3 regions of the Paraburkholderia sp. EG304 genome follow, and region 3 is predicted to be linked to each of the others. Evidence: predicted binding sites of a transcription regulator. Region 3 holds the regulator's gene; each other region holds the start of a gene.

Region 1 (6,766 bases), on a different contig from region 3:
CGAGCTCGCCGCCGTGCATCGCCGCGATCTCGCGCACGATCGCGAGACCGAGGCCGCTGCCGTCGCCCTCGCGGCCCAGAATCCGGTAGAAGCGCTCGACCACGCGCGAGCGCTCGCTGGCCGGAATGCCGAGCCCGGTGTCCTCGACTTCCAGATGCACGAGCCGCGCCGGGGCGTCGTGCCGCACGCGCACGGTGATGCGGCCGCCCGCCGGCGTATAGCGGATCGCGTTGTCGATCAGGTTCGACAGCATTTCGCGCAGCATCACCGGATTGCCGGCGACCTCGACCGGCTCGTCGGGCGCTTCGTAGCCGAGGTCCATCTGCTTGGCGAGCGCGGCCTGCACCCATTCGCGCACCGCGCTGCGCGCGAGTTCGCCGAGTTCGACCGGCGTGAAGATCTGCCCCGACCGACGGTTTTCCGCGCGCGCGAGCGCGAGCAGCTGCGTGACGAGCCGCGCGGCGTGCTCGGAGCTCGTCGCGATCTGTTCGAGCGAGCGATGCACCTCGGCCGACGCGTTCTGGCGCAGCGCTAGCTCGGCCTGCGTGCGCAGCCCGGCGAGCGGCGTTTTCATCTGATGCGCGGCGTCGGCGATAAAGCGCTTTTGCAGCTCCATGTTCTGTTCGAGGCGCGTGAGCAGATCGTTGAACGACGTGACGAGCGGCTCGATTTCCGGCGGCGCGCGGCGCGCTTCGAGCGGCGACAGATCGTCCGGCCGCCGCGCGCGGATATGCGCCTGCAGCGCATGCAGCGGCTCGAGCCCGCGCGATAGCCCGAACCACACGAGCAGGATCGCGAGCGGCAGGATCACGAACTGCGGCAGGATCACGCCCTTGATGATGTCGTTGGCGAGCTGGCTGCGCTTGTCGAGCGTTTCGGCGACCTGCACCAGCACGGGCTGCGCGCCCGGCGTCTGCGGAAACTCGACGGTCGTATACGCGACGCGGATGTCGTTGCCGCGCAGCACGTCGTCGCGGAATTCGACGAGGCCCGGTGGCGGGCGGTCCTCCTCGTGCGGCAGCGGCATGTCGCGCTCGCCGGCCACCAGCTCGCCGCGCGTGCCGAGCACCTGGAAAAACACGCTGTCGACGTTGTCGGCGCGCAGGAAATCGCGCGTCGACTCGGGCAGCGACAGCTCCGCGACGCCGTTGACCGGATGGATCTGGCGCGCGAGCACATAGGCGTCGGTTTCGAGCGCGCGGTCGAACGGCCCGTTCGCGATCGATTTCGCGACCAGATAGGTGACCGCGAGGCTCATCGGCCACAACAGCAGCAGCGGGGCGAGCATCCAGTCGAGAATCTCGCCGAACAGCGAGCGCGGACGCGCCTCGGCGGCGGCTTCGGTTTCGTCGGGCGGGGCGAACGGGTTGGCGTAGCGCGCGTCGCGCGCCTCGTCGAGGTCCGCCGCGTGCGCCGTGGCGCGATCAGCGCGTGCGGACATCGCTGGCCTCTATTTGTAGTGATGGCTCGCCGGCATCGCGGCGGACGACGGCGCGGGGGAAGGTGGTGCTGCTTGTGCCGCTTGTGCCGTTTGCGCCGTTTGCGCCGTTTGCGGCTCGGAGCCGGCGGCGGGCGTGTTCGCATTCGCGGGCGGCGCCGCTTTTTCGAGGCAGTAGCCGAGCCCGCGCACGGTGATGATGCGCACGCCGCTCGGCTCGATCTTCTTGCGCAGCCGGTGCACGTAGACTTCGATCGCGTTGTTGCTGACTTCCTCGCCCCATTCGCACAGATGGTCGACCAGTTGCTCTTTCGACACCAGCCGGCCGATCCGTTGCAGCAGCACTTCGAGCAGACCGAGCTCGCGCGCGGACAGATCGATCACCTGGTCATTGACATAGGCGATGCGGCCCACCTGATCGAACGACAGTGAACCATGCCGCACGACGGTCGGGCCGCCGCCGGCACCGCGCCGCGTCAGCGCGCGCACGCGGGCTTCCAGTTCGTTCAGCGCGAAGGGCTTGGCCATGTAATCGTCGGCGCCGAGGTCGAGGCCTTTGACGCGTTCGTCGACACTGTCTGCGGCGGTCAGGATCAGCACGGGCAGGTTCGAATTGCGCGCGCGCAGGCGGCGCAGCACCTCCAGCCCGGACATGCGCGGCAGGCCCAGATCGAGGATCAATAGGTCGAACGTCTGCATTGACAACGCGGTATCGGCTTCTACGCCGCTTTTGACGTGATCGACCGCATAGGCCGATTGGCGGAGTGATCGAACCAGACCGTCCGCGAGTATGCTGTCGTCTTCGGCAATCAGAATTCGCATGGTGCGCCAGCCTGGCTTTGCCGGCACCGTGGGGCTTGCCCCGGCGCGCAGCGGTCTCCGAACATTATTGTGGGTAGTGGGGGTGACGCGACATTAAAAATGCGCGTTCGCATCATAATCGCGCTTGCCAAAACCACTGTTTTTTTATACAGTGTCTGCGTTTCGTGTGATGTCCTGCAGGCTCCGCTCAATTCGAGTGAAACCACGGGTGCACACCTGCCTCAGACGCCGTTCATCATAGCAAAGGACGATTCATGGAAGAAAGCAAGAAAGGCTCGGCTGGACTGACTGCTGAAAAGAGCAAGGCTCTCGCCGCCGCGCTCGCGCAGATCGAAAAGCAGTTCGGCAAAGGGTCGGTCATGCGGCTCGGCGCAGGTGAGGCAGTCGAAGACATCCAGGTGGTCTCCACCGGATCGCTCGGCCTCGACATCGCACTGGGCGTCGGCGGTTTGCCGCGCGGCCGCGTGGTCGAAATCTACGGTCCGGAATCGTCCGGTAAAACCACGCTGACGCTGCAGGTCATCGCCGAAATGCAGAAGCTCGGTGGCACTGCGGCGTTCATCGACGCGGAACACGCGCTGGACATTCAATATGCGGGCAAGCTCGGCGTGAACGTCGCCGACCTGCTGGTCTCGCAACCGGACACCGGCGAGCAGGCGCTCGAAATCGCCGACGCGCTGGTGCGCTCGGGCTCGATCGACATGATCGTGATCGACTCGGTCGCGGCGCTGGTGCCGAAGGCGGAAATCGAAGGCGAAATGGGCGACTCGCTGCCGGGTCTGCAGGCGCGTCTGATGTCGCAGGCGCTGCGCAAGCTGACCGGCACGATCAAGCGCACGAACTGCCTCGTGATCTTCATCAACCAGATCCGCATGAAGATCGGCGTGATGTTCGGCAACCCGGAAACCACCACGGGCGGTAACGCGCTGAAGTTCTACGCATCGGTGCGTCTGGACATTCGCCGCATCGGTTCGATCAAGAAGAACGACGAAGTGATCGGCAACGAAACACGCGTGAAGGTCGTCAAGAACAAGGTGTCGCCGCCGTTCCGCGAAGCCATCTTCGACATCCTGTACGGTGAGGGCATCTCGCGTCAGGGCGAAATCATCGACCTCGGCGTGCAGGCGAAGATCGTCGACAAGGCTGGCGCATGGTACAGCTACAACGGCGAGCGGATCGGTCAGGGCAAGGACAACGCGCGTGAATTCCTGCGCGAAAATCCGGACATCGCTCGCGAAATCGAAAACCGTATCCGCGAATCGCTGGGCGTCACCGCGATGGCGGACGCCGTGACCGGCGCGGACGCTGAAGTCGCGGGCGAAGAAGAGTAAGCATCACGTGATACGCAAAGGCCGGCCTCTGTCCGGTTCCGACTCCGGACGCTATCCGGACGGCCCGCGCGACACGGCGGATGGATCGCCTGATTCCGGCGATCCATTCGATCCGTTCGAATCGTTCGACGCACATGACCGCGCCGCAGGCCGTGGGCCGCAGCGTACACGGTCCGGATCCCCTGCGGCATCGTCCAGCGCGGATCTCTCCGGACACGATTCCCAATCCCCCTCCGAAGTCACCTACACCCGCTCGCGTCGCCAGGCCGGCGAAGCGAAGGCGGGGCAGGCCGACCAAGACGACAGCAGAAAGTCCCAACGCCCAACCCGTCCGCTGAAAGCGCGCGCGCTCGGCTATCTGTCGCGTCGCGAATATAGCCGCGCCGAACTCGCGCGCAAGCTGAAGCCCTACGTCGAGGAAACCGATTCGCTCGACACGGTGCTTGACTCACTGGAAGCCGAAAACTGGCTATCGGACTCGCGCTTCGCGGAAAGTCTGGTTCACCGGCGCGCAACGCGGCTCGGCACGAGCCGCATTCTCGGCGAACTGAAGCAGCACGCGCTGAACCCAGCGCTGGTCGAAGAGGCGAGTGCGCAATTGCGTGAAACCGAACTCGCGCGCGCTCAGGCGGTCTGGCGCAAGAAGTTCGGCCAGCTGCCGAAAACCCCGGCCGAGCGCGCGAAGCAGGCGCGCTTCCTGGCGTCGCGCGGCTTCTCCGGCGCGACGATCGGCAAAATCCTGAAGGGTATTGACGACATCTGGGACGGCGACTAGCACGTCAGCCCCGACGGCCGGTCGATTGCCGCGCCGTAACCCGGCGCGAGGCCGTGCGCAATCGGGGCTGTCCCAAATACCCGTTATGCTAAAATCCAGAAGTTTTCCAATCCGGCCTTTCCTTCCCGCATGTCGCTCTCCCCGCCAGTGTCCCGTCAGTTGCGCCATCGTCGCGCAATCAGAGCGGAAGCTTACGAGCGAGCCGATGGCCTGTGGGATGTGGAAGCGTGCCTGACCGACGAAAAGCCTCGAGATGTGGCGCTTCCGTCGGGAATCCGGCCCAATGGTCAGCCGATCCATGAACTCTGGCTTCGCATCACCATCGATCGCAAGCTCAATGTCGTCGACGCCGAGGCGTCGTCCGACTGGGTACCCTATCCAGGGTTATGCCAGGCCAGCAATCCCGCCTACCGTGCCCTCATCGGGCTCAATCTGTTCCACAACTTCCGTCGCGATGCTGCCCGTTTGCTGGCCGGCACGGCCGGTTGCACGCATCTCACCGAGCTGTGCGCGATGCTGCCGACCGCCGCGATCCAGGCGTTCGCCGGCGAAGTCTGGAACACCGATGAAGGCACGCCAGGCGCGAACGCGGGTTCGGGAGACGAATCGTCTAACGGCACAGGCGAGCATTCCAACGACAAACCGCCATTCCAGTTGGGACGCTGCCACGCGCTGCGTTTCGACGGCGAGGCGGTGAAACAGTTTTATCCGCGCTGGTATGGCCACGCACCTCGTCCGGCGGAACGCGCGGCCTCGTCGGACGACGCGGCGACTCGCGCACCAAGCGGCGACGCGCCGGCCTGAACGGCGGCAAAACGGAATCGAAGTTCTATCCAACTCTCAGACTGAAGGGAATCACGCATGAAGATTCACGAGTACCAGGGTAAGGAAATCCTGCGGAAATTCGGCGTCGCGGTACCGCGCGGCAAGCCGGTCTTCTCGGTGGATGATGCGGTCAAGGCCGCGGAAGAGCTCGGCGGCCCGGTGTGGGTCGTCAAGGCTCAGATCCACGCAGGTGGCCGTGGCAAGGGCGGCGGCGTCAAGGTCGCCAAGTCGCTGGAACAGGTTCGCGAGTACTCGAACCAGATCCTCGGCATGCAGCTCGTCACGCACCAGACCGGTCCGGAAGGCCAGAAGGTCAATCGCCTTCTGATCGAAGAAGGCGCTGACATCAAGAAGGAACTGTATGTTGGTCTCGTGATCGATCGCGTTTCGCAGAAGATCGTCGTGATGGCATCGAGCGAAGGCGGCATGGACGTCGAAGAAGTCGCGGAAAAGACGCCTGAGCTGATCCACAAGGTTGCGGTCGATCCGTCGACCGGCCTGAAGGACTCGGAAGCAGACGACCTCGCGAAGAAGATCGGCGTGCCCGACGCTTCGATCCCGCAAGCCCGCGCGATCCTGCAAGGCCTGTACAAGGCATTCTGGGAAACCGACGCATCGCTCGCCGAAATCAACCCGCTGATCCTGACCGGCGACGGCAAGGTCATCGCACTCGACGCGAAGTTCAACTTCGATTCGAACGCGCTGTTCCGTCACCCGGAAATCGTCGCTTACCGCGATCTGGACGAAGAAGATCCGGCTGAAATCGAAGCGTCGAAGTTCGACCTCGCGTACATCTCGCTCGACGGCAACATCGGCTGCCTCGTGAACGGCGCTGGCCTCGCAATGGCAACGATGGACACCATCAAGCTGTTCGGCGGCGAACCGGCGAACTTCCTCGACGTCGGTGGAGGAGCTACGACCGAGAAGGTCACCGAAGCGTTCAAGATCATGCTGAAGAACCCGAACCTGACCGCGATTCTGGTCAACATCTTCGGTGGCATCATGCGCTGCGACGTGATCGCGGAAGGCGTGATCGCGGCGTCGAAGGCCGTGTCGCTGAAGGTGCCGCTCGTGGTCCGCATGAAGGGCACGAACGAAGACCTGGGCAAGAAGATGCTCGCCGAATCCGGCCTGCCGATCATCTCGGCGGACAGCATGGAAGAAGCGGCTCAGAAGGTCGTCGCGGCTGCTTCGGGCAAGGCGTAAGCCACCTGTCTACGGCGCATTTACCAGCTCATTTGCCAAAATGACGAGTGGCGGCGCGCGAGCGACACAGGCGTGAAGCATCGCGCCGCGTGGCGCTACCGCGCGACGCCAAACGAACAGAGGTCAATACATGTCGATTCTGATCAACAAAGACACCAAGGTCATCACGCAGGGCATCACCGGCAAGACCGGTCAGTTCCACACGCGTGCTTGCCGTGAATACGCAAACGGCCGCGAAGCGTACGTCGCGGGCGTGAACCCGAAGCGCGCCGGCGAAGATTTCGAAGGCATCCCCATCTACGCTAGCGTCGCTGAAGCCAAGGCTGAAACGGGCGCAACCGTGTCGGTGATTTACGTTCCGCCGGCAGG
Region 2 (6,766 bases), on a different contig from region 3:
TGCGATATCGCGCATCGTCATCCCGACGAAGCGACGCGCGCGAAGCATCAGGCGATCTACGAATACCTGGTGCCGATCGTGAAGGGCTGGAGCACGGAGCTGTCGATCGACGTGACGAGCCTCGGCGTGCAGGTGCATGGCGGCATGGGCTTCATCGAGGAAACCGGCGCCGCGCAGTACTACCGCGACGCGCGCATTCTGCCGATCTACGAAGGCACGACCGCGATCCAGGCCAACGACCTGATCGGTCGCAAGACGCTGCGCGACGGCGGCAAGGTCGCGAAGGAACTGCTCGCTGGCATCGCCGAAACGGTTGAAGCGCTCGGCGCGCAGCAGGGCGCGGCGTTCGCGTCGATGCGGACGCAACTCGCTGAGGGTCAGCGTGCGCTCGGCTCGGTCGTCGATTTCGTCGTCGCGAATGCGAAGGGCGATCCGAATGCGGTGTTCGCGGGCAGCGTGCCCTATCTGAAGCTCGCCGGCATCGTGTTGGGCGGCTGGCAGATGGCCCGTGCGCAGCTTGCCGCGGCGGCGAGGCGCGACGAGGATCCCGCGTTTCATGACGCGAAGATCGCGACCGCGCGGTTTTACGCCGAGCATGTGCTGCCGCAGGCGGCGGCGCTCGAAGTGGCGATCGTCAGCGCGAAGGGTGGCGAGGGCGTGCTGGCTTTGTCGGAAGACCAGTTCTGAGCATGCCTCGATGCCTGCCGCGATTGCGGCGACACCTTGAAAAACAAGCGGCGCCTCGCAAGGCGCCGTTTGTTTTTGCAGTTGCTGTTTGTTGCCGCGTGCGCTTGCGGCCAATGCCGCGTTAGCGCACGCGCTAGAACTCACGCATACGCCGGCCGATGTTCGCCCGCCGTCTCGCCGAGATAGCGATGCACCGACAGATCGTCTGCGCGAATCGCCGGTTGCTTGCCCGACATCAGGTCGGCGAGCAACTGGCCGGAGCCGCACGACATCGTCCAGCCGAGCGTGCCGTGGCCGGTGTTCAGGAACAGGTTCGGCACCGGCGTGCGGCCGACGATCGGCGTGCTGTCCGGCGTCATCGGCCGCAGACCGGTCCAGAACGTTGCCTTCGACGTGTCGCCGCCGCCCGGGAACAGGTCGTTCACCGAAAGCTCGAGCGTCTTGCGGCGCGCCTCGCGCAGTGATTTGTCGAAGCCGACGACCTCAGCCATGCCGCCCACGCGAATCCGGTCATCGAAGCGCGTGATCGCGATCTTGTAGGTCTCGTCCAGCACGGTCGACACCGGCGCGGCAGCCGAGTCGACGATCGGCGCGGTGATCGAATAACCCTTCAGCGGATAGACCGGAATCTTCACGATGCCGTCGAGGAAGCGCGTCGAGTACGAGCCGAGCGCGACCACGAACGAATCCGCGCGCACCAGTTCGCCGCCGCACTGCACGCCGGCGATGCGGCCGCCCGTCATCGCGAGCGCGTCGATCGGCGTGTTGTAGCGGAACTTGACGCCCAGCTGCTCGGCGAGCGCCGCGAGGCGCGTCGTGAACATCTGGCAGTCGCCGGTTTCGTCGCCCGGCAGGCGCAGGCCGCCGGTGAGCTTGTGCGACACCGCGGCGAGCGCCGGTTCGGCCTTGCCGAGTTGGTCGGCGCTCAGCAGTTCGTACGGCACGTTGGCTTCCTGCAGCACGGCGATGTCTTTCGCTGCGCCGTCGAACTGCTGCTGCGTGCGAAATACCTGCAGCGTGCCGCCGGTGCGGCCTTCGTACTGGATGCCGGTGTCGGCGCGCAGCGCTTGCAGGCAGTCGCGGCTGTATTCGGCGAGCCGCACCATGCGGCCCTTGTTCACCGCATAGCGCGGCGCTGTGCAGTTCTGCAGCATCTGCCACATCCATTGCAGCTGGAATGTGGTGCCGTCGAGGCGGATCGCGAGCGGCGCGTGCTTCTGGAACATCCATTTGACGGCCTTCAGCGGCACGCCCGGCGCGGCCCACGGCGACGCGTAGCCCGGCGAGATCTGGCCCGCGTTGGCAAAGCTGGTTTCGAGCGCCGGGCCGGCCTCGCGATCGATGACGGTCACTTCGTGACCGGCGCGCGCGAGGTAGTACGCGCTCGTTACACCGACGACGCCACTGCCCAAAACGACGACTCGCATAGCTGCTCCAGATATCCAAGAATTGAGTGAGGGCAACGCGCGCTTCGATGGATTCGATCTGATTCGATTCAACGAGCTGCAACGTGAGGTGAAATGCCGTCTGCCCAGTGATAACCGCTATACTATTAACAGTGAAGCAGGTTTTGTTATCGTATTTTCATCATTTTCAGCAAAAACACCATGCGTACCCAGCGCCATCCCGTGCGGGCTCTCGATAAGCTCGATCACAAGATCCTGCGGCTCCTGCAGCAAGACGGCCGTATGGCGATGAAGGACCTGGCGGAACGGGTCGGTTTGTCGGTGACGCCGTGCATCGAGCGCGTCAAGCGGATGGAGCGCGACGGCGTGATCACCGGCTACTACGCGCGCGTGAACCCGGCCGAGCTGGGCGCGGCGCTGCTGGTGTTCGTCGAGATCACGCTCGATCACAAGAGCGGCAACATGTTCGACCAGTTCCGGCGCGAGGTGCAGAAGATCCCCGAGGTGCTCGAGTGCCACCTCGTATCGGGCGATTTCGACTATCTGATCAAGGCGCGCATCGGCGAAATGGCCGATTACCGCAAGCTGCTCGGCGACATCCTGCTGCAGTTGCCGGGGGCGGTACAGTCGAAGAGCTATGTGGTGATGGAGGAAATCAAGGAGACGCTGACGATCGCGGTGACCGACTAGGTGGCCGATCGCTGACGGGATTGGCCGCGCATCTCGCGGGCAACGAAGTGCTCGACAAACGGCGTAAACACTGTATATTTATACAGGTGTTTGCGCCGTTTTCCTTTTGCACTTCCAGTTTGCGTTTGCTCTGCGTGGCCCGCCGTGGATGATCCCGACACCCCTGACATTCCCGAATTTCCGATCGCGCCGCCGGCGCCTCGCAAGGGGCGTGGTGCGGTCACGAACCTGCAAGGCCGCTATGAAGTCGACCAGCGCGAGGCCGTCGACGACGGCTGGCAGGCGGCCGGCGATGGCGGTGAGCCGAAAGTGCTGCGCACGCAGGTGTTCGAGGAGCGCGCGAAAACCATCCTCACACGCAACGCGTCGCCGGACATTCCGTTCAATGTGTCGCTGAATCCGTATCGCGGTTGCGAGCACGGCTGCATCTATTGCTTCGCGCGGCCCACGCACAGCTACCTCGGGTTGTCGCCGGGGCTCGATTTCGAGAGCCGCATCTACGCGAAAATCAACGCGCCCGAACTGCTCGAGCGGGAACTGTCGAAGAAATCATATGTGCCCGAGCCGATTGCGCTCGGCGTCGCGACAGATGCATGGCAGCCGGCCGAACGCGACTTGCGGCTTACGCGGCGGGTGATCGAGGTGCTCAGCGAGCGCAATCACCCGTTCGCGGCGATCACCAAGTCGTCGCTGATCGAGCGCGACATCGACCTGCTCGCGCCGATGGCGGAGCGCGGCCAATTCATGGCGGCGATCACCATCACCACGTTGGACGCCGACATCGCGCGCACGCTCGAACCGCGTGCAGCCACGCCGTCGCGCCGGCTACGCACGATCCGTACCCTCAGCGAGGCGGGTATTCCGGTCGGCGTCAGCATCGCGCCGGTGATCCCGTTCGTCACCGAACCGGACATGGAGCGCGTGCTCGAAGCATGCGCGGAAGCGGGCGCCAGCAATGCGAGCTATATCGTGCTGCGATTGCCGTGGGAGGTCGCGCCGCTGTTCAAGGGTTGGCTGAGCGCACACTTCCCGGATCGGGCCGAGCGCGTGATGCACCGTGTGCACGACATGCGGGGCGGCAAGGATTACGACTCGTCGTTCTCGACCCGCATGAAGGGAGAGGGCTTATGGGCCGATCTGCTCAAGCAGCGCTTTCACAAGGCCGCGCGCCGGTTGGGGCTGAGCGGACGTGACCGCGGCATTCTCGACATGTCGCAGTTTCGCCGGATCGAGTCGCCGCGCGCCGAGCAGGCAAGCGAACCGGCGCGCGACAATCCGCAACTGAGGCTTTTCTAGCGTGCGGGAATACCTGCTGGTCCCGCTACGGTGCGTTACTGCGAAATTGCTTTGGCCGCTTCGACCTGGCTTTCGAAGTAGGTCTGAAATGCGAGCGCGAGACCGGTCATCAGCAGAAACGCACCGATCAGCAGCGAAAAGATCACGACGAAAATAACGGTCCAGCCGGAGCGGCTTTTGCGTTGCGTGTGGGCGTTGAATTGCGCATCCCATTTCTGATCCGGGCGTAGCCCGTAGACGAGCGCGGCCAGAAACGCGGCGAACAGTGAAACCGCGCCGATCGACGCGAGCACCCAGCCGAGGATCGACGCGCGCTCGGTCGCGATCAGCAGCATCACGCCGGGAGTGCCGATCAGCGTGCCGAGCAGATGGGCCCAGCCGAAGATGTCCCGCATGCCATGCAGATAGAAGCGGTGGGCGCCAAGGCTGCCGAACAGGAACGCCAGCGCGGCGGTGAGCGTCTTGGATCTGAAGCGCGGGGAGGTCGAGGCAATGGTGGACATGAACGCGTGGGCAGAGTGACAGGCGGTCGAAAGGAGCGGCGCGCCGCAGGACGTGGACCGACGCGCATTCTACGCCTGCGGCGGGCGGGTGGTCACGTCGAAGGCGAGCGCCCGCGCTGAAAGCGCGGTGGCGAAACGCGCCGGACCTGGCTGAAGACTGGTGCAGCCTCTCAGCCACACGCGCATGCATCCGCGCGCTACGGCGCCGAATATGTGACGCGATAGATCGCGCCGGCGGTATCGTCGCTGATCAGTAGCGAACCGTCCGGCAGCGGCAGCACGTCGGCGGGACGGCCCCACACCGATTCGCCGGGTTGCAGCCAGCCTTCGGCAAAGACTTGCTGGCGTGCGTGGCTGCCGTCAGGGTCGGTGATCACGCGCACCACGCGGTAGCCGACCTTCTTGCTGCGGTTCCAGGAGCCGTGCTCGGCGATGAAGATGTTGTTGCGGTAGTCGGCCGGAAACATCGGGCCGTCGTAGAAGCGCATGCCAAGCGCCGCCACGTGCGCGCCAAGCTTGACCACGGGCGGCGTGAATTCGCTGCATGGATGATCCTTGCCGAACTCGGGGTCGGGCGTGTCGCCGCCGTGACAGTACGGAAAGCCGAAGTTCATGCCGACTCGTGACGCGCGGCTGAGCTTGTCGCTCGGAACGTCGTCGCCGAGCAGGTCGCGACCGTTGTCGGTGAACCACAGTTCGTGGGTGACCGGATGCCACGCGAAGCCGACCGAATTGCGGATGCCGCGCGCGACGACCTCGTAGTGGCTACCGTCTGGGTCCATGCGGCCAATCAGCGCGACGCGGTCCGGATCTCTCTGGCAAATGTTGCACGGCGCGCCTTGCGGCACGTACAGCTTGCCATCCGGGCCGAACGCGATGAATTTCCAGCCGTGATGCGTGTCGGTCGGCAGCTTGTCGGTGACGACGACCGGTTTTGGCGGATCGTTCAGGTGCGAGTCGATCGCATCGAAGCGCACGATTTTCGACACGGCCGACACGTACAGCGCGCCATCGTGCCACGCTACGCCGGTTGGCATCTGCAGCCCGGACGCGATCACGTGGCGGCCCGTCACGCGGCCGTTTCGCAGTTCCAGCGCATAGACGTGCCCATCCTCGCTGCCCACGTACAGAATGCCCTTGGGCGAGAACGTCATCGCGCGTGCGCTCGGCACGTCGTCCGACAACACCTCGATGTGAAAGCCCGGCGGTAGTTTGATTTTTTCGATGGGTAGCGCGGCGTTTGCGGTCAACGCCTGCGCGGTGAGCAACGTGGCCGCCGCCACGCGTAGAATCCGGCTGCGCGGGGTGCGCGAAACTCCAGCAAAGCGCACGAAAAAGGCAAAAAAGGCGAATCGAAACAGGAGGTTCGGCTGGCGTTGCACACGCGCTCCTTCAGATAATTCGGGCGTTTGAGCGGGGTTGCGCACCTCTTGTAGAAGGCCGGTGCGGCCCGGTTGCTCAGTTTATCCCGGTAAGTGTTTGTTATGGCGTCGGTTTCCCGCTATAATCGCGTGTTTCAGTCGTTCCGAACCCCGGTTTTCAAGGATTCTAGTATGGTCATCATCCGCTTGGCTCGTGGCGGCTCCAAGAAGCGCCCGTTCTACAACATCGTCGCCACCGACTCGCGTAGCCGTCGTGACGGCCGCTTCATCGAGCGCGTCGGTTTCTACAACCCGGTCGCTACGAAGGGCGAATCCCTGCGTATCGCTCAGGATCGCCTGACGTACTGGCAAGGTGTTGGCGCGCAACTGTCGCCGACCGTCGAGCGTCTCGTGAAGGAAGCCCAAAAGGCCCAGCCGGCTGCTTGATATGGCGGCCCGCAGGCGTATCGTCGTCGGTTCAGCCGGCGGCTCGCGCAACTCGCGTGAGCAGTCCGATGCGCGATTTGTTTTACTGAAGCAGACGCCAAAGCAGGCTGCGAAGTTGTCGTCGAGGTTATTCGATGTCTGAGCGTGATTCCGGCAGTTCTGGTACCGCCAAGGCAGCTTCGCGCGCAAAGGCGTCTGGTCAGGCGTCGTTCGGTGCATTCGTCCGCAAGCCGGTCGAACGAACCGACGGCAAGGCGAAAGAGGCGCAAGCCAACGTCGCGAACGCTGCTTCCGAAGCTGCAGAAATGCGTATCGAAACGGCGGCGAGCTGGCCGGCCGATGCGGTCGAGGTGGGCGCGATCGTCGACGCCTATGG
Region 3 (6,766 bases):
ACGGCGAACGCGGCCGAGAAGTTGTACTCGTTGTAGAGGATTTCGACGTGCAGCGGCATCGTGTCGGTCTGCCCGCGAATATGGCCGGACACCACCGACACCGCGCCGAACTCGCCCATCGCGCGCGCATTGCACAGAATCACGCCGTACAGCAGGCCCCACTTCACGTTCGGCAGCGTCACACGACGGAACGTCTGCCAGCCCGATGCGCCGAGCACGTGCGCGGCCTCTTCCTCGTCGTTGCCCTGCGCCTGCATCAGCGGGATCAGCTCGCGCGCGACGAACGGGAACGTGACGAAGATCGTCGCGAGCACGATGCCCGGCACCGCGAAGATGATCTGCACGTTGTGATCTGCGAGCCACGGGCCGAACCAGCCCTGCGCGCCGAACATCAGCACGTAGATCAGACCGGAGATCACCGGCGACACCGAAAACGGCAGGTCGATCAGCGTGGTCAGCAGCGCCTTGCCGCGGAATTCGAACTTCGCGATGCACCACGACGCCGCGAGGCCGAACACGAGGTTCAGCGGCACCGCGATCGACGCGGTGAGCAGCGTCAGCTTGATCGCCGACAGCGCATCCGGGTCGGCGAGCGCTTCGAAGTAAAAACGCAGCCCCTTGTTCAGCGCCTGGTAGAACACCGCGGCGAGCGGCACGACCAGGAACAGCGCGAGAAACAACAGTGCGACGCCGATCAGCAGCCAGCGCACAACGGGCGGTTCGCTGACCGGATCGGGGCGGCGCGCACCGCTTGCCGGGTTGGTCGGACGGCGGCTCATTGCGCACCTCCACCGATTGCGGCGACGCTCGTGGCAGCTGGCGCGGGCCCCGCATTGCCGCGGCTCGTGCGGCGCTGCAGCCACCACTGCAGCGTGTTGATCAGCAGCAGCATCAGAAACGACACGACCAGCATCACGACCGCGAGCGCCGTCGCACCCGCATAGTCGTATTGCTCGAGCTTCGTGATGATCAGGAGCGACGTGATCTCCGACTTCATCGGCACATTACCGGCGATGAAGATCACCGAGCCGTATTCGCCGAGCGCGCGCGCGAAGGCGAGCGCGAAGCCGGTCAGCAGCGCCGGGAACACGGCCGGCAGCACGACGCGGCGAAACGTGAGCCAGCGCGACGCGCCGAGGCACGCGGCCGCCTCCTCCTGCTCGCGCTCGAACTCCTCGAGCACCGGCTGCACCGTGCGCACGACAAACGGCAGGCCGATGAACGTCAGCGCGACCAGCACGCCGACCGGCGTGAACGCGATCTTGATGCCGAGCGGCGCGAGGAACTGGCCGATCCAGCCGTTACCCGCATACACGGCCGCGAGCGAAATACCGGCGACCGAGGTGGGCAGAGCGAACGGCAGATCGACGACCGCATCGACGATGCGCTTGAACGGAAACCTATAGCGCACCAGCACCCACGCGACGAGAAAGCCGAACACCGCGTTGATCAGCGCGCCGCCGAGCGCCGAGAAGAACGTCAGCCGATACGACGCGAGCACGCGCGGCGACGTGACCGCGCGCACGAACTGGTCCCAGTCGAGCGTCGCGGTCTTCAGAAAGGTCGCCGCCAATGGAATCAGCACCACGAGGCTCAAATAAGCCACCGTGATGCCGAGTGTCAGGCCAAAGCCGGGCAATGCGCTCGGCTTGCGGAAAGTCAACGTGGTCATGCTGGATACTCGTTCATGGTTGATGCTCGCGGTTGTTCGTTTTGCTGTGTTGCCGTACTGCGGTGTTGCCACCCTGCTGGCCACCGGACCCCGGTTAGCCGAAAGCGCGCCCACTGGGCGCGCTCTTTTGCCTGTGCCTGTGCTTCAGGCCGTGGTTGTTACTGCGGCTGATAAATCGAATCGAACACGCCGCCGTCCGCGAAATGGGTCTTTTGCGCGTTGGTCCAGCCGCCGAACGAATCGTCGATCGTGTACAGCTTCAGCTTCGGAAACTTCGCGGTCAGATCGGCCGGCACCTTGTTCGATCGCGGACGATAGAAATTGCGTGCGGCGATCTCCTGGCCTTCCTCGCTATACAGGAAGTTCAGATACGCGTCCGCCAGCTTGCGCGTGCCGTGTTTGTCGACGACCTTGTCGACCACCGCGACCGGCGGCTCGGCCAGAATGCTCGCCGACGGCACCACGATTTCGAACTTGTCCGGGCCGAACTCCTTCACCGACAGGAACGCCTCGTTTTCCCACGCGATCAGCACGTCGCCGATATCGCGCTGCACGAAGCTGGTGGTCGCGCCGCGCGCGCCCGAATCGAGCACGCCGGCGTTCTTGTACAGCTTGCCGACGAACTCCTTGGCCTTCTGGGCGTTGCCGCCCGGCTGATGCTCGGCGTACGCCCAAGCGGCCAGGTAGTTCCAGCGCGCGCCGCCCGAGGTCTTCGGATTCGGCGTCACGATCGACACGCCCGGCTTCACCAGATCGTCCCAATCCTTGATGTGCTTCGGGTTGCCCTTGCGCACCAGAAACACGATCGTCGACGTGTACGGCGATGCGTTGTCCGGCAGACGCTTCTGCCAGTTCTTGTCGACGAGCCCCTTGTTCGCGATCGCGTCGATGTCGTAAGCGAGCGCAAGCGTCACGACGTCGGCCTGCAGACCGTCGACCACCGAGCGGGCCTGCGCGCCCGAGCCGCCGTGCGACTGCTTGAAGGTGACGGCTTCGCCGGTCTTGGCCTTCCATTCCTTGCTGAATGCCTGATTGATGTCCTGATACAGCTCGCGGGTCGGATCGTAGGACACGTTCAGCAGCGTGGTGTCGGCGTGCGCGACACCGCTTGCGCCCAACATGCCGAGCGTACCCGCCGCGCCGACGGCAAGCGCCGTGATCAGTTTTCTGGTTCGAGCCGCAAGCCCCGTATGCCGATGGTTCATTTCAGTTTTTCTCCGCGTGATGGTCCGCTGATAAGCGTCTGGTGTCGTTTTGCGTCGCGGTCACGTGCACATGAGCGCCAACCCGGAAGCCAGTCTATCGAAGGGCTTTCATCATTAAAAATAATGTTTCCTCATTTTTTAATGCCCAAAAGTGGTAACGGCAGACGCGCCGGCTGTTCCGACGCCGAAAACGCCGCCATCTCGCCGATAAACGACGCCCCAGCGCGCCCCTTGCGCCGAACTTAAAGTAAAGCTTGAAATGCGCCGAATACTGTATAAAAATACAGTCACCTGTTCATACATACAGTGGCCATGACAAAACTCACCGCACGACAGCAGCAGGTTTTCGATCTGATCCGCCGCGCGATCGAACGCACCGGCTTTCCGCCCACTCGCGCGGAAATTGCCGCCGAACTCGGTTTCAGTTCGGCCAATTCCGCGGAAGAGCATCTGCGCGCGCTGGCGCGCAAGGGCGTGATCGAACTGGCGGCCGGCGCGTCGCGCGGCATCCGCCTGCTGTCCGGGCAGGAGGATGCGCCGCACCAGTTCACGCTGCCACATGCGGGCCTGATGCAGTTGTCACTGCCGCTGATCGGCCGGGTCGCGGCGGGTAGCCCGATCCTCGCGCAGGAACATATCTCGCAGCACTACGCGTGCGACCCGGCGCTGTTCTCGAGCAAGCCCGACTACCTGCTGAAGGTGCGCGGCCTGTCGATGCGCGACGCGGGCATTCTCGACGGCGACCTGCTCGCGGTGCAAAAGCGCAGCGAAGCGAAAGACGGCCAGATCATCATTGCGCGCCTTGGCGACGACGTGACGGTCAAGCGTCTGAAGCGCCGGCCGAACGGCATCGAGCTGATCGCCGAAAACCCCGACTACGACAACATCTTCGTGGAAACCGGCAGCGCGGATTTCGCGCTCGAAGGGATCGCGGTCGGGCTGATTCGCCCCAGCGAGTTCTGATCCTTCGCTGTTGCCGGAACGCTCGCGCCGGTTTGTCCGACCCAAGCCGCATTAACGCCCGCATTACGCCGCGCATTTAAGCTGCATCGTCTGGAGAGACTCATGGAACGCCTTGCCCGTCTGCTGCCTTTTCGCCAGTTCGGCCGTCTGCGCCATCTGCGCAAGCTCACGCCTTGCGCGCCGATCGAGGCGCCCGCGGCGCGCACGCCGTCGCTGTTCGACGTGACTGCCGAAGCTTGCGGTCTGCCGTCGTCGTTGCCGGCGTTTGCGCGCGTATCGCTGAATTCGGCGCTGAATATCGCGGAGCCCGCGCGCCGCGCACCGGTGCGGGTCTATCATGGACCGTCGCGACTGATCATGGTCGGCACGGTCGACGCCGTATGCCGTATGATCGATCGTTGCATAGCCGACGAAGCCAACGTGCACGGCGCGGTGTTCGAAGCCTGAGCGAATTCTGAGCACGCATGCAATAAGCACTTCGGATGTTCAGAGATTCGCGTGGGATGGGATCGTTTCGACCTCGCCGTGGTCGACGTTAGATCATCACTGACGTGGAGTCCCATTCGATGACCATTCCGAAACGCACACAGGGCAGCGCCACCCGGCCGCTGCTGATCACGCTGATCGTGGTGATCGTGATTGCCGCGCTGGGGTTTATTTACGCGTCGCCGTATCTCGCGGTGAACAATCTGAAACGCGCGGCAGACGCGCGTGACGTGCAAACCGTCAATCAGTACGTCGACTTCCCCGCGCTACGCGATAGCCTGAAGCAGCAGGTGGGCGCGATGCTGACGCGCCGACTCGAGGCGGATGCCGGCAACAAGATGGCCACGATCGGCGCGGTGATCGGCGTGACACTGATCGGCCCGCTCGTCGATGCCTATGCGACACCCGACGGCGTCGCGGCACTGCTGAACGGCATGCCGCCGCGCGGCACACCGGGCGAGCAACCGTCCGCCCCACCAGCCGCGGGCGGTGAAGCGCCGGCCGCACCGTCCGCGGGCGACACCCCCACGCAGGCAAGCGCGCCGCCGCCCGGGCGTCAAAGCACGGCCGGCTACCGGAGTCTCAACGAGTTTGTGGTCACCTACCGGCGCGGCGAAGGCAACGCGAACTATTCGGCCATCTTCCGTCGCGAAGGTCTGGTCACGTGGAAGCTCGCGGCGATCAATCTGAACGAGTGAGGTTCAAGCCGTGAACTGAAGGGATGCGCGGGCTGGTCATTGCGGCCAGCCGCGTGTCAGGTTTGTTCGAATTACGCCGCGGCCGCCTGCTGCTGCTCCTGCGCGGAAGAGCACGCCACCAGAATGCTGCACGACACGCGGTCGAGCAGCGGCGTGTTGCCCGCCCCCATCCACCACCGCGACAAACCGGTCCGGCAGCGATGACCCACCACCACGAGGTCAACGTGCAACTCGTTGGCAAGATTGGCGATCTCGTCGATCGGATGACCAAATGCGAAATGCCCCTGCGCGTTCACGCCCCGCTCGGTCAGCCAGTTCACGCCCTCCTGCAGAATTTCGCGGGCCGTTTTTTCGAAGCTTCCGCAGGCCACATCGGTCAATAAGCCCGCGCTTTGCGCGATGCTGGAACGCATGTCGACGACCGACAGCAGATGCGTTTCCGCCTTCAGGTCCAACGCCAGATCGGCGCCGCAACGCAGGGCTTTGCGGCCTTCGCGCGAGCCGTCGTAGCACAACAGGATTTTCTGGTAGCTCGCCATCTGTCTTCTCCCATTCGCGCGGAAAGCGCGGTCTGAATCAATCATGGTGCGCCGCAATTCGGCTTGCAAGGGATGGAAAACGCTAAGTGCATAGTCGGTGCGTGCTGACGCCGTCTGCACAAGCGTTGGGCCAGCTGAGGCAGTGTTCGCGCACGTTTGCGGCACCGCAAAACTTGGTATGCGAACGCATCGCATCCCACGCATTACGCGTTCCCGGACACCCGCTCGCATCAGTGGCCGATACCCTAGAATAAGCGGCCTGTGCGCAATGCGTGCGTCGCAGGTATGTTGTTTGTTCTTGTGCGTACGTTATGTCTTGTTCCCGGAGCCTCACTCGAGTCATGCCCGCCGCCCCCATCGAGTTCCATCAGGTCAGGAAAAGCTACGGCGAAAAAACGGTCGTCGACGGCTTGTCGTTTCATGTTAATACCGGCGAATGCTTCGGGCTGCTCGGCCCCAACGGCGCCGGCAAGACCACGACGCTGCGCATGCTGCTCGGCATCGCGGCGCCCGACGCCGGCGCGATCCGCCTGTGCGGCGAACCGATCCCGGGCCGTGCGCGCCTCGCGCGCTCGCGCGTGGGCGTGGTGCCGCAGTTCGACAACCTCGATCCCGATTTCACCGTGCGTGAAAATCTGCTCGTGTTCGGCCGCTATTTCGGGCTGAGCGCCGCGCAGTGTCGCGCGGCGGTGCCGGGTCTGCTCGAATTCGCCCGCCTCGAGAACAAGGCGGACGCGCGCGTGAGCGAGCTGTCCGGGGGCATGAAGCGGCGCCTCACGCTCGCACGCGCGCTGATCAACGATCCCGACGTGCTGATCATGGACGAGCCGACCACCGGTCTCGACCCGCAAGCGCGCCATCTGATCTGGGAGCGATTGAGATCGCTGCTAGCGCGCGGCAAGACCATCCTGCTGACCACGCACTTCATGGAAGAAGCCGAACGGCTTTGTCATCGACTGTGCGTAATCGAGGAAGGACGCAAGATCGCCGAAGGCGCGCCGCGCGAGCTGATCGAGTCGGAGATCGGCTGCGACGTGATCGAGATCTACGGTCCCGATCCGTTTGCATTGCGCGACGAACTCGCACCGCTCGCCGAGCGCATAGAGATCAGCGGCGAGACCCTGTTCTGTTACGTGAACGACGCACAGCCCGTGCATATGCGCCTGAAGCAGCGCGCGGATTTGCGCTATCTGCATCGGCCGG

Evidence for each region. The regulator LexA, encoded in region 3, represses DNA repair genes until DNA is damaged. The targets are predictions, from matches to a motif close to ACTGTATNNNNATACAGT.
Region 1: a site for LexA is predicted at 2,396-2,413, ahead of recA (recombinase RecA). Genes of this name have one in related genera too.
Region 2: a site for LexA is predicted at 2,853-2,870, ahead of ACLFKU_RS15050 (PA0069 family radical SAM protein). Genes of this name have one in related genera too.

What each region holds. Positions count from the first base shown of each region.
Region 1 covers NZ_JBKGUA010000004.1:167,626-174,391, reverse strand. Annotated here, with positions in the region: gene ACLFKU_RS06815 (sensor histidine kinase) at 1-1,441, opposite strand, end outside; gene ACLFKU_RS06810 (response regulator) at 1,451-2,260, opposite strand; gene recA (recombinase RecA) at 2,515-3,591, shown strand; gene recX (recombination regulator RecX) at 3,599-4,366, shown strand; gene ACLFKU_RS06795 (DUF2889 domain-containing protein) at 4,496-5,170, shown strand; gene sucC (ADP-forming succinate--CoA ligase subunit beta) at 5,228-6,397, shown strand; gene sucD (succinate--CoA ligase subunit alpha) at 6,528-6,766, shown strand, end outside.
Region 2 covers NZ_JBKGUA010000010.1:190,601-197,366, reverse strand. Annotated here, with positions in the region: gene ACLFKU_RS15065 (acyl-CoA dehydrogenase) at 1-687, shown strand, start outside; gene ACLFKU_RS15060 (D-amino acid dehydrogenase) at 828-2,114, opposite strand; gene ACLFKU_RS15055 (Lrp/AsnC ligand binding domain-containing protein) at 2,295-2,783, shown strand; gene ACLFKU_RS15050 (PA0069 family radical SAM protein) at 2,928-4,079, shown strand; gene ACLFKU_RS15045 (TM2 domain-containing protein) at 4,115-4,582, opposite strand; gene ACLFKU_RS15040 (PQQ-dependent sugar dehydrogenase) at 4,780-5,964, opposite strand; gene rpsP (30S ribosomal protein S16) at 6,136-6,390, shown strand; gene rimM (ribosome maturation factor RimM) at 6,525-6,766, shown strand, end outside.
Region 3 covers NZ_JBKGUA010000007.1:233,036-239,801, forward strand. Annotated here, with positions in the region: gene cysW (sulfate ABC transporter permease subunit CysW) at 1-779, opposite strand, end outside; gene cysT (sulfate ABC transporter permease subunit CysT) at 776-1,672, opposite strand; gene ACLFKU_RS11775 (sulfate ABC transporter substrate-binding protein) at 1,831-2,877, opposite strand; gene lexA (transcriptional repressor LexA) at 3,190-3,840, shown strand; gene ACLFKU_RS11785 (hypothetical protein) at 3,943-4,287, shown strand; gene ACLFKU_RS11790 (DUF2939 domain-containing protein) at 4,407-5,024, shown strand; gene ACLFKU_RS11795 (universal stress protein) at 5,096-5,563, opposite strand; gene nodI (nodulation factor ABC transporter ATP-binding protein NodI) at 5,905-6,766, shown strand, end outside.